4 regions of the Paenibacillus sp. GL_099_B genome follow, and region 1 is predicted to be linked to each of the others. Evidence: riboswitches for the same ligand, from Rfam matches in the RefSeq annotation. Region 1 holds a riboswitch; each other region holds the start of a gene.
What was found. Region 1 has a riboswitch for thiamine pyrophosphate ahead of AC3ITG_RS02220 (ABC transporter substrate-binding protein). Riboswitches for the same ligand answer to the same signal wherever they lie in the genome.

Region 1 (3,117 bases):
TAAGAATAAGTAATGGATAGAGTGCAGATTTCAAAAATGGAATCAAATGCAGCACCATCGCAATCAGTAATCCCACGAGCGTACCTGCTGCAAACCCTATCAATGTCAGCTGGATTGTTGCCCATGCATGCATGCCAAGTCGCTCGGCCTGGGACGCTGCTTCATGGGCGATGTCCGAAGGCGCAGGCAGCATCCATTTCTCAATATGGAACAGGGAGACGGCTCCCTGCCATATCGCTATAAAGAGAATAACCGCCACAAAGGGCGGCCATACGCTTTTCCAATAGGCATGCATTAGCGATATTTCTCCGTTAGGGTGTCCATGCTGAAGCCGCTTGGGCTATGGGCGATCTTGATCTGTGAGATGATGCTCGGACTGCCGGCTTCCACGAGAACTTCGTGCATTTTGCGGACAACCTCCAGCAGTTCCTCCAGTTCTCCCTCCATCGTGGTATCCAGAGGATTAACCTGATATTTCAAGCCGGACTGCTGAATAACTTCAATCGCACGATCAACATAAGGATAGGAATTTTCGCCATTTGGCGTTTTGGGAATGACTTGAATGCTAAGTAGTGTGCTTGCCATGAAAGATCACTTTTCCTTTCGAGTTAAATTGCATGATTTAAACCAGCTTTACACTTTACCACTTCGATTGCAGTACCCTCTTCCGATCACTGTTATCCCCGGATTTCTTTAACGAATTTTAACGGAGGAAATCCGGGGATAAAGGTGAGCGCTTCGCTTCTTCAGATGGGTTCTGCACTCTTCGTTCTGGTGTAAAAAAAAGTTAAACTCAAACAATTTTTATTGGGGTAGAAATTCGTTTGTATATGCTTTGGATACATCTACCTGCTCATCGAGCAGCTTTTTGCTAAACATCCAATCCGTGTAGTTCTGCCATACTTCCTGCTTTTGCTCACCCCAGCGCGGTGCGTCATCCTGATATTTTGGACTCAGCCACTTTTGGCTTGCGAGTACAAGATCCTTATCCAGATCCGGTACGGCCTTGATCAGAATGTTGGCAGCGTCTTCGGGATGTTCAATCGCGTATTGATATCCTTCGGAAGTCGCTTTCAAGAACGCTTTAACCAGCTCGGGATCGTTCTGAATCGTCTTTTCATTGGTAACAAGTACAGGTGTGTAGTAGTCCAATGCTTCGGAATAATCCTTCACATATAGCATGTCGATCGGTTCGCCGCGCAGTTCGGCTTCAATGCCCGTCCATGCGTAGAAAATCCAGGCAAAGTCGATATCGCGTTTCACAGCGGTGAAGAAGTCTGCATCGCCCATGCTAATATTTTTTACTTTGGATACATCGGCGCCTTCGCCTTCCATAATGGACTGCATCACAGCTTCTTCTACCGGGGAGCCCCAGCCACCATAGGTTTTGCCTTCAAAATCTTTGGGAGATTTGATGTTCCGATCCGCCGGAGCGGCAAATCCGGACGTGTTATGCTGAATGACTGCAGCGATGGACACGAGCGGTACGCCCTGTGTGCGGGCCTGGGTTACACTCTCCTGATAACTTACGCCAAAAGGCACTTCGTTCGAAGCTACCATCGTATCCGCGCCTCCGGCACCTGGCTGTACAATCTCGACATTTAAGCCTTCGGCTTTGTAAAAACCTTGATCTACGGCCGCATACAGGCCGGTATGATTCGTATTTGGTGTCCAGTCCAGCACCACTTTAATGTCTTTGAGGGCTGCGTTGTCACCTTCATTGCTGTTTTCGGTGTTGCTGCTGCCATTTTCTCCTGAAGGTGCAGCTTCTTTGCCGCCACATGCGGCCACAGCCACTAGTAGTACGCACAAGAGCATTAGGCCCATCATTTTACGCCATCTCATCTTCATTTCTCTCCTTCATGTTGTCCGGCCAGTGGCGCGGGGTACTCCTTGGCTTCATATCCAAGCTTCTTGCATAAATCAGCAGATTTATACTAGCTATGATCCGGATGACGTCACTTTTTTTAGCTCTCTGGCTATATAAAAGAACATTAAAAAAGCGCCCCGTTAATCCGGGACGCGTGCAGGCGTTAGAGATGTGGCACTCAGCAAAGAGGCTGGGCCAATTCGATATACTCCGATTCCTACGCTGGCATGATCCAGATCAGGTCTAAGGGTCAGTATCTTGGTGGGATACACTCTCAGCCGGCCTATTCCGACTCCCCTGGGAAACTATGAAGTTACGGGCATTACTAGGTGTAATTATAGGCCAGAGGCCCATGCATGTCCAGTCAGGAACTGGATAGGGGGACGTATGAATGAATCAAAGAGGCCATTATACATGTGTATAACGACCTCTCTAGATGTGTGATTTTCAATAATTATCGTGGCGAATCATATAAGGAAATCTGACTGAGTGCAAAAGCATCGGATTTCGGGTCATATCCTACCTGTTTCTGAGTCGCTTCGAGATTCAATCGTTTAAACCGATTATTCGAGATCCCATGCAGTATGGTGAAGGGCTCCAGATCTGTAGCTGTAATTGCTTTGAACATCAAATCACACAAGTCAGCCGGACTAATATACGCGCTCATATCCCTTGCCTCCAGTGCGGGTCCATCTGGTTGAAAATCATCATATGCACCTATACGTACTGCTACACTTTGTAAACCTTCGGTATACGCAAAATAGGAAGCGAGCGATTCACCAAAACATTTGCTAACTCCGTACAAATTCCGTGGGCGTGTCGGCATGTCCGGATAGACTTGAGCATCAATGGGATACCCCTCGATCGTCTGTGCACTGCTTGCCAGAATGACTCTTCGTACACCTTGGTCCTTTGCTGCACGGAATACATTAAATGTACCCTTAATATTGATGTCCAACAACGATTCATAGAATCCGGCATGCGGGGAAGGATCTCCCGCCAGATGTACAACCACATCCATGCCTTCGCAAGCGTGCTGACAGGCTTCAGGATCTGTCACATCCAGTGTCATAATCTCATGGCTTGTCCCTTGATACGTATGCAGTCTGTCGATATTCAAATCCGTAAGTCGCAGGTGAAATGCTTCTGACAAGTGTTGGGACAAGTCACGTCCAATTTTTCCGGCTGCGCCGGTAATTAAAATGTTCATAAATCAGCTCCAATTCTTAGCGCTGGAAGAACTCAAT
Region 2 (3,117 bases), 510 kb from region 1:
CAAGAACAAGGAAGATGCACGCCAGTCGCTTCGCAATGTAGGACTTGGAGAGCGTGAAGGTGACTGGCCGGGGGTATTATCTGGCGGACAAAAACAACGTGTCGCCTTGGCACGGGCACTCGCAAGTCATCCACGCTTACTGCTGCTGGATGAACCGCTGGGTGCACTGGATGCATTAACCCAAATTGAGATGCAGCAATTAATCGAACGCTTGTGGGTAGAAGAAGGCCTGACCGTCATTCTGGTCACTCATGATGTCAGTGAGGCGGTTGCGCTGGCAGACAGGGTGCTGTTAATCGAAGATGGTCATATAACGATGGATACCCGAATTACGCTGGAGCGGCCACGCGTTCGGGATAGCGGGTTTGCTCATTTTGAAAACCTGATTCTGAATCGGTTGCTGACTCCTCAACAAGAGACAGCACAGCAGATTGCCCAGAAACAGATATCATTCTCGATCTAATTCCACTGGAAAGAAGGCATGATTATGCAATCCCTTTCACCCGTACCCTCTCCTCCTGTTAAAGACCTGTTAAATCAAATTCCGGCTTATACGCCTGCCAAATCCATGGAACAAATCCGGCGGGAGCTGGGACTGGAAAGTGTGGATCGACTTGCAGCGAACGAGAATCCGTTTGGTTCTTCTCCCCTGGCTGCGGATGCAGTCAGATCGCTGGGTTCCGATCTTTTGGCTCAATACCCCGACGGCTCCAGCCAATTGCTGCGTGACAAACTTGCGGAGCGACTGGGTGTGCGTACCTCCCAACTGGTATTTGGCAGTGGATCATTCGAACTCCTAACCCTTACCGCCCAAGCCTATCTTAATCCCGGCGAGGAATCACTCATTCCGGTGCCCTCCTTTAACTGGTATAAGGGCGCTACGCTGCTGGCAGGCGGGGTCATTCATGAAGTGCCTTTGGTCAACCATTCACTGGACCTGGAGCAATTCCGGCAACGGATCAATGCTTCTACCCGAATCATCTGGCTGTGCAATCCGAATAATCCGACCGGAACCATTTTCACGGCAGATGCCTTACTTGGTTTACTCGAACATGTTCCCTCCCATGTTGTGGTTGTCCTGGACGAAGCGTATTATGAATTTGCGGAAAGTGAAGATTACCCTGATACGGTTAAGCTGCTGGAGCAGTACAATAATCTGATTATTTTGCGGACCTTCTCCAAAATATATGGACTTGCCGGCCTGCGAATTGGATATGGCATCGGGAATGAAAGCATCATTGAAGGCATTAACCGGGTCAAGCTGCCCATCAGTCTGACAGCCACTTCCCAAACCGCTGCTTCGGCCAGCCTGGATGATCATGAATTTGTCTCTCATTGCCTGCACTACAATCGTCAGGGACGGGAAACTTTAATTCAGTCCTTTGATCAGTGGAAATTACCCTACATCCCTTCCGAAACGAATTTCATCATGGTTGATCTGTTACAGGATAGTGGCCCGATTACCAAAGAATTGTTGAACAGAGGCATCTCTGTCCGCGGCGGTGCCGAATTCGGTATGCCTACCTGGCTTCGGATTACGATTGGTACACCTGCGCAGATTGTCCGTCTGATCGGTGAGCTTGATTCACTGTTACATTCAAACGATTAGAATAGGTTACTTTCTCAAGTCACATTACGCACACTTCTTTTAAGCCGCCCTCTTTACATTCCACTTGCATGTGATATATGCTGAACACACAACTGCATATCTTAAACATTGCACTAGGGGAGCCTTGCGGCTGAGACGAATCGAACGATTCGGACCCTTTGAACCTGATCTGGATCATACCAGCGGAGGGAAGTGGAGCGGCCTCTCAGTAAGCGGATTTTTTCATGTTGATGATGAAATTTAATGTGAATTGAACTTACAGACCCACTCATTTCTCCGGAAATGGGTGGGTCTTTTTCGCGTTCTGCGAGCAGATCAGAAGGTGTAATTAAAGATCCCGCGGTTTGAAGTTGAATTATGAATAACAAGGGGGGACGGAACGAGATGGATAACGATATAACCATTCACAACATGAGCTACGCTTTCCCGGGAAAAAGGGATTCCCCCGTGCTCTCCAATGTGTCGATGCGTGTAGCCAAAGGCGAATTTGTCTCGCTCATCGGTTCCAGCGGCTCCGGTAAAAGTACCCTTTTCAAGCTGCTGGCAGGCTTGCTTGAGCCAACACACGGAACCATTGAAATTCCTTGGGTTCAAGAAGGAAAGCGACTGGGGCAGGTGGCCTACATGCCACAAAAGGACCTCCTGTTACCCTGGAGAACCGTCATGGAAAATTGCATGCTCCCCTCTGAACTTGCTGCAGGTCGGCAGGATAAGGTAAGGATTCGAGCAGATATCCTGGCTGGCCTCGACAGATTTGGCTTATCCGGCCACGCGCATGCTTACCCGGACGAGCTGTCAGGTGGCATGCGCCAGCGTGTCGCGCTGCTTCGTACTTTGCTGACAGGTGGCCAACTCATGCTGCTGGATGAACCATTCGGCGCACTCGATGCCCTGACCAAACGGGAGATGCATCGCTGGCTGCTGGAGCTATGGGAAGGCCTTGGCAAAACCGTGTTGTTCATCACACATGACATTGAAGAAGCCCTGCTGCTCAGTGATCGGATTATCCTGTTAACTCCGGGGGGCCAAGGTCAACAGCTGCAGGATCTGACGGTACCTTTGCCACGTCCAAGACATTCGGACATGATCTACGAACCGGCTCTCGTCCAGATGAGACGACTACTGGAGGAACAATTGCATGCGAGACGGTAACTTGAGAGACAGCATGAAGGATAGCGTAAGAGGTTGGCTTGCCCGTTATGGTCTGTTTCTTTTGCTCATGATCTTGCTGCTTGTCATCTGGGAGTGGATTGTGCGTATGGGATGGGTGCCTTCCTTCATCATTCCAGCCCCGACGGCGATTGCCAGTTCGCTGTATGAATATCGCCGCCTCCTGTTGGCTACACATCTGCCCGCTACCTTGATGGAGGTTATCGTTGGTTTTGGCTTGTCCATTGGTGCCGGAATTGTATTTGCAACTGGTATGCATATGAATCGGTCGATTGAAAAAGCGTTATATCCCTTCATCGTGATCAGTCAGACGATCCCACTGATTGCCCTGTCCCCCG
Region 3 (3,117 bases), 2.7 Mb from region 1:
CTCAGCGCCGCAACCAGGATTGGTATCAGCTCGCCAAGGCAGGTGCACGTTTTTATCCCGGATTGATTGAAGAACTCAAGAGCGAAGGGGAAACAGAGACAGGTTACGCTCAAGTGGGTGCTCTTAGTATTCATACGGATGTGGAGAAAATCAACAAGATGCAGGAGCGGGCACACCTTCGTAAAGAAGATGCACCGGAGATTGCTGATATTACTCGTCTGGATGCAAAAGAAACCCATGAGCGTTTTCCTCTTCTGGAGGAAAATGTTCAGTCAGTCTACATCAGTGGTGCTGCGCGTATCGATGGACGTGCACTGCGTGATGCCTTAATCCGATCCGCACAACGAAATGGAGCGGTCCTGATGGATGGGGAAGCGACACTTCAATATGAATCGGACCGAGTAACTGGAGTGGTTGTTGACGGTAAAGTCATATCGGCTGACGAGGTTATTGTGTGTGCCGGCGCTTGGGCTAATGAACTGTTGAAGCCCTTGGGCATTGATTTTAAGGTTCACTATCAGAAGGCGCAAATTATGCATTTGCAGGTTCATGATCGAGAAGACACTGGTAACTGGCCTGTGGTCATACCTCCTTCGGATCAATATCTGTTAGCCTTTGATCAACAGAAGATTGTGATCGGGGCGACTCACGAAAATGATATTGAAGGATATGATACAAGAGTAACCGCAGGCGGAATGCAGGAAATTTTGAATAAAGGATTGGAACTAGCTCCCGGTTTAGCTGATAGCACGTTTCTGGAAGTAAGAGTAGGCTTCCGTCCTTTTACACCGGGTTTTCTTCCGGTTATGGGTGCTGTTCCTGGTTGGAATGGCTTGATCACAGCCAACGGGCTTGGAGCGTCCGGTCTAACGATGGGGCCTTTTATTGGAAGTCAACTGGCCAAGTTGGCTCTTGGTATAGATTTGGATATCGATATTCAGCCATATGATCTTGGAAAAGCAATGGATGATCAGAAATGAGGTGAACCATGACGTATTCACAGCGCTTAACTCACGGCAACTCATCAGACATTATTTATCTGGAGCACCAAATTGGCATCGCCGAGGAGGAATTGGCAAAAGCCGAGGAAGAGCGGCGGACATACGAATCGGATTTAGATCAGTTAAGGACATCTCCAGCGTATCGTTCAACTTCTGCAACGAACATCTCGAATGAGCATAAATTGGTGGATGAGTTAAACAAGGTGCAAAGTATGATTAAGACCATCCGCACCCGACTTAAGAACTTGCAAGAAGATTTAGGGGAACTTGAAGATTAATAGGAATGGTTTGACATTTGGAAAAACACATGTTGTAATAAGCCTGAGCTATTTGCAGGGGGACTGTTCGCAGTTGAGAAGGTTAAAACCTGACCCTTTGAACCTGTTAGTTAATACTGACGTAGGGAGCAAATGACATGTACTCATGTTATTTTGCCCTTGCCGAAAATAGGACAAGGGCTTTTTGGTTTGCTTTTGGACAGGACGCGATAGCTTGATTTGAAGCTGGGACATTATGATTTTAATAAAAGGAGAAATGATCATGTCATTTTCAAGAACGTTAAAAGATAAGTCCATAACCGTATGGGAAGATGGATACAACCATCCCTTTTTACACGAAATGGGGAAAGGCACACTGGATCAGGAAGCGTTTAAGTTTTATCTTCTTCAGGACTATACATATCTGATTGAATATGCGAAGATTTTTGCCATGGGTGCGGTGAAGGCGACAGATGAAAAACTGATGACGAACTTTACGGTGATTCAACACGCTATTCTATACGAAGAAATGGATTTGCATCGAAATTACATGAATGAATTTGGGATTACGCTGGATGAAAATCATGCTGTCAAACCATCTCTTTACAACAAGGCCTATACGTCGAATATGATGAGTGTTGCACAAACAGGTGGGGTTGCCGAAATCATCGCCGTCATTTTCCCTTGTGCGTGGACGTATTACGACTATGCCACAAGATTAAAAGAACAATATCGAGATTCATTAGAGGGCAATTTCTATCAGACTTGGATCGAAAATTATGCAAGTGATGAATTCCGCGACTCATTCGAATGGTTCTATGATACACTGGATGCATTATGTGAACATAAAACAGAGCAGGAACTAGAGGCCATTGAAGACATATTCAGAAGAAGTGTTGAATTTGAATATCTGTTCTGGGATATGGCTTATAAAAGGCAACTCTCGTATTTCTGATGAATGAAATCTACTACAACCAGAGACAAGGATGAACATACAGATGGGCAATCATGGGGAACGCATCTATTTACGATTTTTGAACGTGGAGGACGCGGCATCACTGCTGGATTTGCAGTTCCGTAACCGGGCTGTTTTCGAAGAAATATCGGCAAGTGAACGATTGGAGACATTCTATACATTGGAGGGTCAGGTCGCTCTTCTTGAAGGTTGGAACAAGGCCAGGGAAGAAGAGAAACGTTACTCTTTCGGGATCTTCATGAACAATACGCATCAGCTCATTGGGGAGATTTCTCTGTTCGAACTTGAACTGGATTCCACAGCCAAATGGATTGTTGGTTATGTGCTTGATCAAGTGCAGAATGGCAAGGGATACATGAGTGAAGCCCTTCGGCTAGCACTGGATTTTGCCATGAATGAAGCGGGAATAAAACGAGTGGAGGCAGGCGCACTGCCCGACAATGCCGGATCGATTCGAGTGTTACGTAAAGCTGGCTTCCAGGAGACGGGCCACCAAAATATTAAAATCAGGGGAATAGGGAAGGAACATGTGATGTTTGCAGTGGATTTGCAGTAGATTATTAGATAGCGTAACGTGAACCACCTAAATCATCCAGGGGGAACTTATGAATAAACGGAAACAAATGTTATTGGACTCAGCGCTTGTGCTCTTTGAGAAACATGGAGTAACGAACACCTCCATACAAATGATCTTAGACAAGTCAGGTGTGTCCAAAGGAACATTTTATAAATTCTTTGGTTCCAAGGATGATTGTATTCTTGCTATTCTGGAGCAACGTGTACAGGAAGATATGATGATTCGCAAAGATTTGGAGAGCCAAAGCTATGCTTCCGATTTTGATTTACTGGTGGATCAGATTATGGTGCCGATGATTTTGCCAGA
Region 4 (3,117 bases), 260 kb from region 1:
TCGTTCGACTGCCGTCTGCTGCCGGGAACGTGATGTCTTGATACTTCATGTTCTTCGCCTGCATGGGATTGGAGAATACAGGCGCTACAGTTGGATTGGATAATACCCAAGCAATATAACCGTGTAGTGCAATGAAACAAAAGAGCAGAAAAAATATAACGGAGAGCAACAACGCCACGACAATATGTTTGAACCGGATCAGCCTCGGTGATAACGAAGAAGGCAGATCTGACACTTTCGTTTGCAGCGGGGCTTCGCTCTGGGATGTCGGATACATGATTGCCCCTCCTTTAAAAATCAAATGAAGATAACAACGAGACGAACAGAGCGGATAAATGATTTTTCTGACTACTTATGAAGCGAAATCTTAATTTAATATATCTTTATCGTATGTTCCAATATAGTCAAAGTCAATTGATTGAGGCCATTTGTTACGCAATTGTTATATAGTTTTGAAGATATATGGGTAACATTTCCTTAGGGTGCAAAATGCAGGGGATTCTAATTTATAAAAAGAAAATATTTACAAATATCCCTATTCCAAATGGCGCTTTTTGGTTTACAGATGAGACCGTTTCTCATATAATTTATGTAACCAAGTTTCATGTGATGAAACATGAGGAGGGCAACTTGCCATGGAAGACCGAAAGTTAACCGTCCGGGCTGTAGAACGGGCGCTGGATATATTATTGTGTTTTACAACCCGCAGTGATCTGGGACTCACGGAAATTGCCAGCCAGATCGGTCTGCACAAAAGTACAGTCCATCGTCTGATGGCTACTTTGGAGGACAAGGGGTTCGTGATCCGGGATGCAGCCACCGAGAAGTACCGGCTTGGCATACGCATCTGGGAACTGTCTGCCCATATGTCTCGCAGCGATGATCCGGCCATTTTGCTCCTTCCTGCGATGGAGCGGCTGAGAGATCGACTGGGCGAAACCGTGAGTTTATATCTGCGTGACGGCAGTGAGCGGATTCGAATTCAAGCTGTGCAGAGTGATCAGGCGATTCGTCGTGTAGCTCCGGTGGGCGTCAGACTTCCGCTATCCGTGGGAGCGTCTAGCAAAGTGCTGATGGCTTTTGCCACCGAAGAGGACCGCGAAGATCTGATGAATGGACCGGAATGGCCGGTATTTATCGATCCCAAAGTATATTTGGCACAGATGAAAGACATTCTGGAATATGGCTACGCAACAAGTTATGAGGAACGTGAACCAGGAGCCGCCGCAGTATCTGTTCCCATCATGGATCGGAAAGGCAACATCGCAGCTGCCCTGTCGGTATCCGGGCCTGTTAGTCGCCTATCGCAGGAGACGTTGCATGAATACGCACCTGTGCTGAAGGAAGCTGCTACGCAGATGGGACTTATGTTATCCTGATCTTATTTTCTGGAATTTAAAGGTTGTTTTTATGATTCGGTTGCGCTACTCTGTAATGGACGGCCCAATGGGGTCAGCTTAATTGAATATGAATCTGCGGCCTAGATGCTGCAACTTGTTAACGTTACTGGGGGAGTCCGAATTGTCCGGACTGAGACGGAATCGCATGAGATTCTGGACCCTTTGCACCTGATCTGGATCATACCAGCGTAGGGAAGTAATCGGCGATACGACCACGAACACCATATGATGTGACTTATGGATGGACTCCGTTATGGAGCCTGAATAAGGTTCGTTATTGGTGATGGACATAAGCCGGTTCCCTTGGGAACCGGCTTTTTTTATACAGTAAACAGGCGAAAGCCGGTGTCGGAGCTGCTTTTGGATAAAGAGCTGGGAGCTATTGGCGAGCATTGGGGTGGATATCTTTTGCCTCGAATGTCTGTATTACTTGAAGTGTATGTCCCTGTTTTCTGTCGTAGGGTCGCTCTTTCTTTTTCTATGTTGTGTATGATTTGGACTCGTGCGCAAGCATTTCAATCCAGGCAATCACCAATGAGGAGGAGACAAGAGCGATGAGCACAGGAAACCGAACGATGGGACAGGACAAGCAGGATCAGCAGTTGGCAGAGGAAAAAGGTACGACAGGACGGGTTCAGCCCTTCCCGGGCAGCCGCAAAGTATACATTCATGGCTCACGACCGGATATTGCTGTACCGGAGCGTGAAATTGCCCTTCATGACACCAATACTCCTCAAGGAGTGGAGCATAACGAACCGCTGCGTGTCTACGATACGAGCGGGCCCATGACTGATCCCGGATTTCATGCCGATATCCGGGCAGGTCTGCCAGCGCTGCGTACCCGCTGGATTACGGAGCGTGAAGATGTTGAAGCCTACCAGGGTCGAACGGTAAAACCAGAGGATAACGGATTAAAACCTGGAGGAAAGCGAGCTGGAGCCGAGGAGTATCCGGGCTTGCGCGGTAAACCATTACGAGGACAGGCAGGGCGCAGCGTGACCCAGATGCATTATGCACGGCAGGGGATGATCACGCCGGAGATGGAGTTCGCCGCCATTCGTGAGGGTGTGGAACCGGAGTTTGTGCGGCAGGAGCTGGCGAGTGGCAGGGCCATCCTGCCGTCAAACATCAATCACCCGGAGAGTGAGCCGATGCTGATCGGACGTCATTTTCATGTGAAGATCAATGCTAACATCGGAAACTCGGCGGTATCTTCCTCCATCGAGGAAGAGGTGGAGAAGATGACTTGGGCGGTACGCTGGGGATCGGATACGGTGATGGATCTTTCTACAGGCAAGGACATTCATACGACCCGCGAATGGATCATCCGCAATTCACCTGTACCGATTGGAACAGTACCGCTCTATCAGGCGCTGGAGAAGGTCAATGGGGAAGCCGAAGCACTGACCTGGGAGTTGTATCGTGACACGCTCATAGAGCAGGCAGAGCAGGGTGTGGACTACTTTACGATCCATGCAGGCGTGCTGCTGCGTTATATTCCGCTGACAGCCAAACGTATGACGGGCATTGTGTCACGGGGCGGGTCCATCATGGCAGCATGGTGCCTTGCGCATCATCATGAGAATTTTTTGTATACCCATTTTGAAGAAATCTGCGAGATTATGAAAAGGTATGACGTGGCATTTTCTCTCGGAGATGGACTGCGCCCAGGAAGCATCTACGATGCCAATGATGAAGCCCAGATGGCGGAACTGGC

Region 2: another riboswitch for thiamine pyrophosphate. It lies ahead of AC3ITG_RS04525 (ABC transporter ATP-binding protein); the one in region 1 lies ahead of AC3ITG_RS02220 (ABC transporter substrate-binding protein).
Region 3: another riboswitch for thiamine pyrophosphate. It lies ahead of tenA (thiaminase II); the one in region 1 lies ahead of AC3ITG_RS02220 (ABC transporter substrate-binding protein).
Region 4: another riboswitch for thiamine pyrophosphate. It lies ahead of thiC (phosphomethylpyrimidine synthase ThiC); the one in region 1 lies ahead of AC3ITG_RS02220 (ABC transporter substrate-binding protein).

What each region holds. Positions count from the first base shown of each region.
Region 1 is NZ_CM174430.1:454,780-457,896, forward strand. Features, by position in the region: gene AC3ITG_RS02210 (ABC transporter permease) at 1-295, opposite strand, end outside; gene AC3ITG_RS02215 (thiamine-binding protein) at 295-585, opposite strand; gene AC3ITG_RS02220 (ABC transporter substrate-binding protein) at 805-1,845, opposite strand; TPP riboswitch at 2,067-2,179, opposite strand; gene AC3ITG_RS02225 (NAD-dependent epimerase/dehydratase family protein) at 2,325-3,080, opposite strand; gene AC3ITG_RS02230 (VOC family protein) at 3,097-3,117, opposite strand, start outside.
Region 2 is NZ_CM174430.1:967,648-970,764, reverse strand. Features, by position in the region: gene AC3ITG_RS04535 (ATP-binding cassette domain-containing protein) at 1-463, shown strand, start outside; gene hisC (histidinol-phosphate transaminase) at 488-1,609, shown strand; TPP riboswitch at 1,715-1,817, shown strand; gene AC3ITG_RS04525 (ABC transporter ATP-binding protein) at 1,994-2,761, shown strand; gene AC3ITG_RS04520 (ABC transporter permease) at 2,748-3,117, shown strand, end outside.
Region 3 is NZ_CM174430.1:3,148,266-3,151,382, forward strand. Features, by position in the region: gene AC3ITG_RS14520 (NAD(P)/FAD-dependent oxidoreductase) at 1-980, shown strand, start outside; gene AC3ITG_RS14525 (hypothetical protein) at 989-1,279, shown strand; TPP riboswitch at 1,326-1,424, shown strand; gene tenA (thiaminase II) at 1,542-2,213, shown strand; gene AC3ITG_RS14535 (GNAT family N-acetyltransferase) at 2,257-2,790, shown strand; gene AC3ITG_RS14540 (TetR/AcrR family transcriptional regulator) at 2,840-3,117, shown strand, end outside.
Region 4 is NZ_CM174430.1:718,016-721,132, forward strand. Features, by position in the region: gene AC3ITG_RS03425 (alpha/beta hydrolase) at 1-277, opposite strand, end outside; gene AC3ITG_RS03430 (IclR family transcriptional regulator) at 636-1,379, shown strand; TPP riboswitch at 1,499-1,612, shown strand; gene thiC (phosphomethylpyrimidine synthase ThiC) at 1,976-3,117, shown strand, end outside.